DNA from 2 places in the Bradyrhizobium sp. Crot121 genome. Region 1 is predicted to be linked to the other one. Evidence: predicted binding sites of a transcription regulator. Region 1 holds the regulator's gene; the other holds the start of a gene.
What was found. Region 1 encodes PhoB, which activates phosphate uptake and scavenging genes when phosphate is short. Its sites were predicted from a motif close to TGTCATNNANCTGTCAT; they were not measured.
Positions count from the first base shown of each region.

Region 1 (5,178 bases):
GCACGCAGCCTCAACTTCTATTACGGCGAGCACCATGCGTTGAAGAACATCAACCTGACGCTCGGCACCAACCGCGTCACCGCCTTTATCGGCCCGTCCGGCTGCGGCAAGTCGACCCTGCTCCGGATCTTCAACCGGATGTACGACCTGTATCCCGGCCAGCGCGCCACCGGCCAGTTGATGCTGGACCAGACCAACATCCTCGACCCCAAGCTCGACCTCAACCTGCTGCGGGCGCGGATCGGAATGGTGTTCCAGAAGCCGACGCCGTTCCCGATGACGATCTATGAGAACATCGCCTTCGGCATCCGCCTTTACGAGAAGATCTCGAAATCTGAAATGGACGGCCGCGTCGAGAAAGCGCTGCGCGGCGGCGCGCTGTGGAACGAGGTCAAGGACAAGCTCAACGCCTCCGGCCTGAGCCTCTCCGGCGGCCAGCAGCAGCGCCTCTGCATCGCCCGCACGGTTGCGGTGCGGCCCGAAGTTATCCTGTTCGACGAGCCCTGCTCGGCGCTCGATCCGATCTCGACCGCCAAGGTCGAGGAGCTGATCCAGGAATTGTCGGAGGACTACACGATCGCGATCGTCACGCATAACATGCAGCAGGCGGCGCGCGTCTCCGACAAGACCGCGTTCATGTATCTGGGCGAACTGATCGAGTTCGACGACACCAGCAAGATCTTCACCTCGCCGAGCGATCGACGCACCCAGGACTACATCACCGGCCGGTTTGGTTGAGGAGGGACATCATGGCTTCTGAACATACCGCCAAGGCATTCGACAGCGATCTTCAGGAACTGACCCGTCTGGTCGCAGAGATGGGCGGGCTGGTCGAACGGATGATCACCGAATCCGTCGATGCGCTGATCCGCCGCGACGTCGCGCTCGGCAAGCGTGTCGTCGCTTCCGACATCGAGATCGACAGCCTGCAGCGCGTGATCGAGGAGCGCGCCGTGCTGACGATCGCCCGCCGCCAGCCGATGGCTGTCGACCTGCGCGAGATCGTCGGCGCGATGCGGGTGGCGACCGACCTCGAGCGGATCGGCGACCTCGCCAAGAACATGGGCAAGCGCGTCGCCGCGCTGGAGAACGACTTCCAGCCGCTGAAGCTGATCCGCGGCCTGGAGCACATGACCGACCTCGTGCTGTCGCAGGTCAAGTCCGTGCTCGACGCCTATGCCGCGCACGATCTGCCGGCGGCGATGAACGTCTGGAAGAGCGACGAGGAGGTGGACGCGATCTGCACCTCGCTGTTCCGCGAGCTCCTCACCTACATGATGGAAGATCCGCGCAACATCTCGTTCTGCATCCACCTGATGTTCTGCGCCAAGAATATCGAGCGGATCGGCGACCACGCCACCAACATCGCGGAAACGGTCTTCTACATGATCGAGGGTCAGCAGATCACCGACAAGCGGCCGAAGGGGGATATGACGACGTTCGCCACGACCGTTCCGGGCAACTAGAGCAACATCCGGAAAGTCGACGCCGGCTTTCAGCCAAGATCCTGCTCAAACATCAAAGGAAGAGTGGGATGACGATTCAAGCAGAGAGTCATCCCGCTATAGGAGAAGCCAAGCCGATGAGCGCACGCATTCTGGTGGTCGAAGACGAAGAAGCGCTGACGACGCTGTTGCGCTACAATCTCGATGCAGAAGGCTATGATGTCGAAACGGTCGCCCGTGGAGACGATGCGGACACAAGGCTCAAGGAACGTATTCCCGACCTTGTCGTGCTCGACTGGATGCTGCCGGGACTCTCCGGCATCGAGCTGTGCCGCCGTCTGCGGGCGCGGCCGGAGACCAAGCAGCTCCCGATCATCATGCTGACCGCGCGCGGCGAGGAAAGCGAGCGCGTGAGGGGGCTGGCGACCGGTGCCGACGACTACATCGTCAAGCCGTTCTCGGTGCCTGAACTGCTCGCGCGGGTGAAGGGCCTGTTGCGCCGGGCAAGCCCGGAGCGGCTCGCCACCGTGCTCACCTATGGCGACATCGAACTCGACCGCGAGAAGCGCCGCGTCGCGCGCTCGGGCCGCCCGATCGATCTCGGCCCGACCGAATATCGCCTGCTGGAGTTCTTCCTGGAGCATCCCGGCCGCGTGTTCAGCCGCGAGCAGCTGCTCGACAGCGTTTGGGGCCGCGACATCTATATCGACGAGCGCACCGTCGACGTTCACATCGGCCGCCTGCGCAAATTGCTCAATCCCGGCCGCGAGCAGGACCCGATCCGTACCGTCCGCGGCGCGGGCTACGCGCTCGATGATCGCTTCGCGAAGGCCGAGCAGTCGTAAACCGGCGACCTCAATCCGTAGCCCGGGTGCAGCGAAGCGTAACCCCGGGGAAATTTGGACCCGCCGATACAGCGTTCCCGGGTTGCGCTGCGCTCCACCCAGGCTACGATCTGTCGTCGGCTTACTTGCCTTGTGACGGCTTGACCGTCGGACGGCGGCGGTCAGCCGCCGGCTGGTAGGCGATGCGGGAGTGGTGCGCGCAATAGGGCAGGCCGGGAAGCGCCTTGCCGCCGCAGAAGAAGAATTCCGGGCTCGAGGGATCGCCGACCGGCCAGTGGCAGGTGGCCTCGTTCAATTCGAGCAGCGACAGCCGCTGGCTCATCGGCACCACATTGTCGTAGGCGATAGGGTCCGCTTCCACCTCCACCTCGAAGGCGTGGGCGAGCGCGGTGTTGCCGCGGGAGACCGGACGCGCCACGCGCATCATCGGCTGTGCGGGACGCGCCTTGCGCTGCCGCGGCGCGGCTGCAGCAGGACTCTTGGCGCGGCCCGAGAGGCCGAGCCGGTGCACCTTGCCGATCACCGCATTGCGGGTCACGTTGCCCAGTTCCGCAGCGATCTGGCTGGCCGAGAGGCCACCTTCCCAGAGCTTTTTCAACTGCTCGACGCGTTCGTCGGACCAGGTCAATACCGTCATCGCATCTTTCCCTTCGCGTTGCGCCGGCCGATCCTGGGACAGCGCTGCGATGCCTAATCTCAAAAATCCCTGCGGGCAGAATCCCTTAAGGCTCGCCGGGCACGAAAACCGCACCCGAACGTGTACGCCGCACACAAAGGACTCTAAGGGATCAAAACTGCCGCACGAGATGTCGTACCCGACAGGCTAGACGCTACAATATGGCGTGACTCTGGCGCAAGAGTCCGCGCCTATGCGTCCACATGTTCCGACATTTAGGGATTGCAATCGGGCTTTTCCACCACACCGGAAAACTGCGGATTACCGGCACTTTGCAGCGCAGCCTGGCGGCTTCGTGGCGATTGACAGCACCCGCCGCGCGCATAGAATGCCTTCACGTGCCGCCCTGCAAAGGCGGCACGTTTTGTTTTCGCTGGATGAGCTCCAGCCGCGTGTCTGCATCGCTGCACGCCGCCGGGGCTTGTCTGAAAGGCTTGTCTGAACCCTTCAGTGATCGCCATGACCGACCGCGCCACGTCGCATCTGCTTCCCGTTTTTGCCAGGGCCGATCTCGGCTTCGAACGCGGCGAAGGCTGTTGGCTGATCTCGACCAAAGGCGAGCGTTATCTCGACTTCACCTCCGGCGTCGCGGTGAACGCGCTCGGCCATGCCCATCCGCATCTGGTGAAGGCGCTGCAGGAACAGGCGACGAAGCTCTGGCACATGTCGAACCTGTTCAAGAGCCCGGACGGCGAGAAGCTTGCCGCGCGGCTGTGCGAGCAGAGTTTTGCGGACTTGGTGTTCTTCTGCAATTCCGGCGCGGAAGCGATGGAGGGCGTGATCAAGGTCGTGCGTCACTATCACTTCTCGAAGGGGCATCCGGAGCGCTACCGCATCATCACCTTCGAAGGCGCCTTCCATGGCCGCACGCTCGCGACACTCGCCGCGACCGGCGCCGCTAAATATCTCGAGGGCTTCGGCGCGCCGATGGACGGCTTTGATCAGGTGCCGCATGGCGATATCGAAGCGGTGAAACGCGCGATCGGTCCAGAGACCGCAGGCATCCTGATCGAGCCGGTGCAGGGCGAAGGCGGCGTGCGCTCCGCGCCGCCGGCCTTCTTCAAGGCGCTGCGCCAGCTCTGCGACGAGCATGGCCTATTGCTCGCGTTCGACGAGGTGCAGACCGGCATGGGCCGCACCGGCGATCTCTTCGCCTACAAGCGCATCGGGGTCACCCCTGACGTGATGTCGCTGGCCAAGGCGCTCGGCGGCGGCTTTCCGATCGGCGCCTTCCTTGCGACCGCGGAAGCTGCGTCCGGCATGACGCCGGGTTCGCATGGCTCGACCTTCGGCGGCAATCCGCTCGCGGTCGCGGCCGCCGGCGCCGTGCTCGATGTGATGCTGAAGCCCGGCTTCTTCGATCACGTGCAGAAGATGTCGCTCCTGCTCAAGCAGAAGCTCGCCTCCGCGGTTGACCGCTATCCGTCCATTCTCGCCGACGTGCGCGGCGAGGGGCTTCTGATCGGCGTCAAGGCCGTGGTGCCCTCGGGCGACCTCGTCAACGCCCTGCGCGAGCAGAAGCTGCTCACAGTCGGCGCCGGCGATAATGTGGTGCGATTCCTCGCGCCGCTGATCGTCAGCGAGGCCGAGATCGAGCACGCCATCGGTTGTCTGGAGCGCGCCTGCACCGCGCTCTCAAGCGGACCGTCGAAGAAGGCAGCGGGATGATGAGCAAGGCGCCCCGTCACTTCCTCGACATCAACGAAATGTCGCTCAACGAGCTGCGCGCCATGCTGGCCGCCGGCGCCGCCATGAAGGCGAGACTGAAGGCGCATGAGCGGGCCACGAAGCCGCTCGAAGGCAAGACGCTGGCGATGATCTTCGAGCGTCCTTCGACCCGCACGCGAGTGTCGTTCGACGTCGGCATGCGCCAGCTTGGCGGTGAATCGATCATGCTCACCGGCGCCGAGATGCAGCTCGGCCGTGGCGAGACCATCGCCGACACTGCGCGCGTGCTGTCGCGCTATGTCGATGCGATCATGATCCGCATCCTCAACCACGATGCGCTCTTGGAGCTCGCCGCGCATGCCACCGTCCCCGTGATCAACGGGCTGACGCGCCGCTCGCATCCCTGCCAGGTGATGGCCGACCTGATGACGTTCGAGGAGCGTCGCGGTTCGATCGAGGGCAAGACCGTGGCGTGGACCGGTGACGACAACAACGTGCTGGCGTCATGGGCGCATGCCGCCGAGCGTTTCAAGTTCGCCCTCAA
Region 1 is NZ_JCAMOR010000006.1:51,662-56,839, reverse strand. Features, by position in the region: gene pstB (phosphate ABC transporter ATP-binding protein PstB) at 1-738, shown strand, start outside; gene phoU (phosphate signaling complex protein PhoU) at 750-1,466, shown strand; gene phoB (phosphate regulon transcriptional regulator PhoB) at 1,583-2,290, shown strand; gene AC5ZGW_RS08555 (GcrA family cell cycle regulator) at 2,412-2,927, opposite strand; gene AC5ZGW_RS08550 (aspartate aminotransferase family protein) at 3,426-4,634, shown strand; gene argF (ornithine carbamoyltransferase) at 4,634-5,178, shown strand, end outside.

Region 2 (5,178 bases), on a different contig from region 1:
CGGTCAGCGAGAGCGAGGAGATCGTGGTCGAGATGCTGCCGCAGACCACGCCGCCGACCGCGACCAATCTGCGCGACAGGCGCGGCGTGCTGCAATGGACGTTCGATGCGAAACCAAGCGAGCTGAAGGAGATCAACTTCGCCTGGCGCATCCGCTGGCCCAAGGACAAGGGCGTCGTGATGACGCCGGCAGGGTAGGTGGTTCTTACCTCGCCCCGCTCTTGCGGGGAGAGGTAAGATTGCGAAGCAATCCGGGTGAGGGGCTCTCTCCGCGAATACATCTGCCACCGTAATCGTGGAGAGAGCCCCTCACCCAACCCTCTCCCCGTGAAGAACGGGGAGAGGGAGTCACTCACTTCGCCTTCAGGAACTCACCCACTTCCAGCAGCACGAACTCGTTGTCGTCGGCCTTGTTAGGATCGCGGCTCGAGGAGAACGGCAGGTTGTTGTCGTTGCCGACGATGATGTGGGTGTCGTCGACCTTGTCGACGTTCTCGATGGTGAAGAACGGAAAGGTCAGCACGCCGTCATTGAGCGGCTTCTTCGCCTTCTTGTCGGGATCGCGGATCTTCATCAGGTCGATATAGGCGACCTTGCGCACGGGCTTGCCGACATTGGCATCCGAGAGCTCGACCTTGTAGACGCGCTTGAACTTGGCGAGATCGGGGAAGCAGTTCTCGCCGCGCTGTCCCTGCGGGCACGCCTTGTCCGCGGTGCCCTCGCCATTGTCGCGCTCGATGATCAGGCCTTGGATCGGGTCGATCATGTTGAAGTCGCCGATGGCATTGCCGTTCTGCTCGAACACATAGTGCCAGTAGCGGCCGGTGAATTTCTCGTTCGCGACGTCGAACTCGAGGATGCGAGAGGCTTCCTTGCCGTCGACCTTCTCCCAGTCCTTCTTCTCGGCATCCCACAGCGGGCCCTCGAGCAGGCCGTACAGGAACTTGCCGTCCTTCGAGGAGGCAAAGCCTTCGTAGCCCTTGGAGCGGCGCAGGTTGACGGTGGCGTAGCTGGCGCCCGGCGCGCCCGGCGACTGCACCGACCAGTGATCGGGCGAGCGCACCGGCTTGCCGTCGGCGATGCTGTCGAACACGGCCAGCACCTTGCCGGTCTTGTCAGCCTTGATCACGTAGGGCCCGAACTCGTCGCCGATCCAGAACGTGTCGCCGATGATCTGGAAGCCTTCGGTGTCGAAATCGGCGCCGGTGAGATAGCGCTTGGCAGTATCCTCATGCACGATGCGGAACGGCACCTTCTTGTCGGGGTCGTGCAGGAACACGGTTTCCTGACGCTCGATCTTGCCGCTTGTCCAGTCGATCTTGTGCCGGTTCAGGTACAGCATCGAATCGGCTGAGTTGTAGCGCGAGCCCATGCCATTGTCGGTGAGCACCCAGAACGTGCCGTCCGCCATCACCTTGATGCCGGAATGGCCCTGCAGCGGCTGGCCCTTGAACGGCAGCGAGACGCCGGTCGGCCGCTCGTAGGACTTGCCCATCACGGTGCCGGTGGCGTCGACGCGGCGGCCGGTGGTGTATTTGCCCGAGGTCTTGAGATCGTTTGGTGCATCGGCCGGCGCGTCGATGAAGCTTTCCGCCGGAAGCACGGCGTGGCCCTTGAGGGTCGCCGGATATTCGCCTTCGCCCTGCGCGAAGGCGGCTCCCGAGAGCAGCACGATGGACGCGACGGAGCAAAGCAGTGATTTGCGCATGTTGATCTCCCCTGAAGATAAACGCGGCGGAGTTCTGGGAGGCGCGTGTTACATGGCGCTGACAGTTTTGTGACGGCTAGAGCATATTCGGTTCTGATGGAATCAGAACCGAAGCTCTAGATTCTTGTCTTGACGCGTTTCTTCACGCGAACCGGTGTCCACTTCGCTCGAAAACGCTCTAACGATTGCCGCTGGATATGCCTGCGGCGTTACGTCACCGGTCGCATCGTTTGCGGCAGCAGGAAGGGGATGCCGCTCTCAGTATGGTCGATCGTGGCGTCGATCTCGAAGATGGTGCGGATCGTCTCCGCGGTCATCGCCTCGCTGCGGCCGCCGTCGACCGCAAGCCGGCCGCGATGCAGGAGAACGAGACGGTCGGCAAAGCGCATCGCGAGGTTGAGGTCGTGCAGGATCGCGATCACAGCGGTGCCGTTCTGCGCGCGGCGGCGGGCGGTCTCGACCAGGTCGATCTGGTGCCTGAGATCGAGGCTCGAGGTCGGCTCGTCCAGCAGCAACAGGCCCGCACCGTTCTGTGCTTCGCCGCAGGCGAGCTGCACCAGCACGCGGGCGAAATGCGCGCGCTGCTGCTCGCCGCCCGACAGCGTCGGCAATTGGCGATGGCGGAAGCCGCTCAGCCCGACCTCATCCAGTGCGGACTCGACCAGCGGCGCGGCCGTCGCGCGCGAATTGTCGCCCGCGCCCATGTAGACGATTTCCTCTACCGTGAACGGGAAGGTGACGTTGACATGCTGCGACAGCATGGCGCGATGCCGCGCCAATTCGCGCGGCGGATAGGCGCGGAGCGCGCGCTGCTTCAATTCGACCGTGCCGCGGGTCGGCGTGATGTCGCCGGACAGCATGCGCAGCAGCGTCGACTTGCCGGCGCCGTTCGGCCCCACGATCGCGATCATCTCGCCCGGATTGACACGCAGATCGACGGCATCGACCAGCGTGGCGCCACTGACCACGACCGAGACCGCCTTCGCCTGCAGCATCGGTGTCATAGCGAAACCAAGCTGCGCTGCCGCAGCAGGATGGCGAGGAAGAACGGCGCGCCGACTGCCGCCGTCAGGACGCCGATCGGCATTTCCGCCGGCGCCACGATAGTGCGGGCCATCGTGTCGGCGCCGACCAAAAGCACGGCGCCCAGCAGCACCGAGGCCGGCAGCAGCAGCCGGTGCGCCGGTCCGATCGCGAGCCGGAGCAGATGCGGCACCACGATGCCGACAAAGCCGACGACGCCGCACACGGAGACCGCGACCCCCGTCATGGCTGAAACCAGGATGATGGAAATCCGTTTCAATCGCTCGACGTCGACGCCGCTGTGAAAAGCCTCGGCCTCGCCGAGCACGAGCACATCGAGCCCGCGCGCGATCGACAGGCACGCGAGCAGCGCAACAGTGAGCACCGGCGCCAGTGTCGCGATCTTACCCCAGGTCGCGCCGCTCATCGAGCCCAGCATCCAGAAGGTGATGTCGCGGAGCTGGCGGTCGTCGGCGACGAAGACCAGAAGCCCGATGCCCGCATTGGCGATCGCGGCGATCGCAATTCCCGCCAGCAGGAAGATCGCGATCGACGTCCGACCGGCGCGGCTTGCGATGCTGTAGAGGAGGATGGTCATCACCAGCGAGCCGACGAACGCCGACAGCGGCAGCAATTGGTGCTGCATAAAGCGAACGCTCTCGCCGATGTGGCTGTCTGTGAAGACGATCGCGGCGGCCGCAGCAAAGGCACCGCCGCTGGAGACGCCGACAAGCGCGGGATCGGCGAGGGGATTGCGGAACAACCCCTGCATGATCGCGCCGGATGCCGCCAGGAGGCTGCCAACCATCGCGGCGGCGACGATCCGCGGAATCCGGATCGACCACAGCACGAGCTGGTCGCGCGCAACCAGCGGATTGGCCGCTCCGTCGCCCCACAGGCCGAGCGCGGCGGGAAGGCGGGCGAGGGGGATTCCGGCGGCACCCAGGGTCACCGCAATGAGCGCAGTGCCGACGAGCGCGGCGCAAAGGCAAAGCAGCGTCAGCGTTGCCGGCGGCCGCGGGCGCTTGGTACGAGGATCGGCAGTATTGCCACGCGCGTCCGCCAAGGCGCTCATCGCCGGCAATTCGCCGCGAGCGCCGCGGGCACGAACTTCTCTGCCTGAGGCGCCAGCGCCGGGTATAGCTTCGTGGAAAGGTCGCGCGCTGCAGCCGCCGTGCGCGGTCCGAAGCCAAGCAGATAGAGTCCTTCCATCGAGATGAAGCTCTTGTTCGCCGCGACCGGCGTCAGCGCGAAGGCCGGATGCGCATAGATCGCCTCGGCTTCCAGCGAATCCTTGCCGCGCTGGATCGACAGCACGACGTCGGGCTTGGCGGCGACGATCGCCTCGTCGCTGACGATCTTGTAGCCGTCATAGCCCTCGACCGCATTGACGCCGCCGGCGAGCTGGATGATCTCGTTCGCCGCCGTTTTCCGGCCTGCCGCCATGGCGCGGCCGTTGAGCAGCGACATCACGAACATCACCCGCACCGGCTTTGTGACCTTGGCGCGCAGCTCGCGCAATTGCGCGAGATCATGCGCGACGGCGGTGGTCAGGCATTCGGCGCGCGGATCGGCATCCATGGCGTGGCCGACCAGTTTGATCTTGTCGAGCAATCCCTGCTCGGAGAAGGTTTCGGGCACTAGCACCAGCGGCACCTTGGCCGCTTCCAGCACGTCCATGGTTTCCTTCGGTCCCGAACCCTGCACCGCCAGCACCAGCGACGGGTTGAGCCCGAGCACGCCCTCGGGCGAGAGCTGGCGCATATAGCCGACATTGGGTTTGTCGCGCAGCGCGGCGGCCGGATAGAGGCTGGTCGCATCGACGCCGGCGACACGGTCTTCGAAGCCGAGCGCATAAAGGATTTCGGTGATCGCCCCGCCGATCGAGACGATTCGCGAGGGGTTGTCGATGATGACGTCGCGGTCGCGCGCATCATGCACGGTGGTGTTTGCGGCCGGTGCCGCCTCAACGGGCAAGAGGCTGGCGATCAGCAGGATTGCGAGCGTGCGACAAATTGCCATTGAGGGATCACTTGGTCAGGATCAGCTTGTTCTGCGACGTCAGACGCAACCGGTAAATCTCGTTGCCATGCGCGATCATGATCTCCCGTTCGGTCTGAAACAGCTCGCGGCTGTCGATCCGGTTGCCGGTCATCGAGAGGTTTCTCACGGCAGGTGAGGCATTTGCTGCGCGCCCCCCGGCGCCTTCGGTATTGTCTCCGGAAGTTGCCGCCATATCCTCTTTGCTGCGCCCCGAACGTTCTCTGGATGGCTGTTTGTACAGGTCGCCCGCACCGCAATCCAATCGCTGCAGTTTACAATCGATATAAACTGCGCCGTGCCGTTGTTGACCACTTTGTTACCGCGACGTAACGAATGTGAACGTAGCGCGGGCGTGTGACCCGCACTGTGTATTTTGGTAGCCAGCAAGCCGCCCGCATCATTTCG
Region 2 is NZ_JCAMOR010000016.1:76,282-81,459, forward strand. Features, by position in the region: gene AC5ZGW_RS16585 (mucoidy inhibitor MuiA family protein) at 1-197, shown strand, start outside; gene AC5ZGW_RS16590 (esterase-like activity of phytase family protein) at 352-1,707, opposite strand; gene AC5ZGW_RS16595 (heme ABC transporter ATP-binding protein) at 1,917-2,711, opposite strand; gene AC5ZGW_RS16600 (FecCD family ABC transporter permease) at 2,708-3,805, opposite strand; gene AC5ZGW_RS16605 (heme/hemin ABC transporter substrate-binding protein) at 3,802-4,752, opposite strand; gene AC5ZGW_RS16610 (hemin uptake protein HemP) at 4,760-4,966, opposite strand.
Region 2: AC5ZGW_RS16590 (esterase-like activity of phytase family protein) is a predicted target of PhoB. The motif match lies at 1,766-1,782, and genes of this name have one in related genera.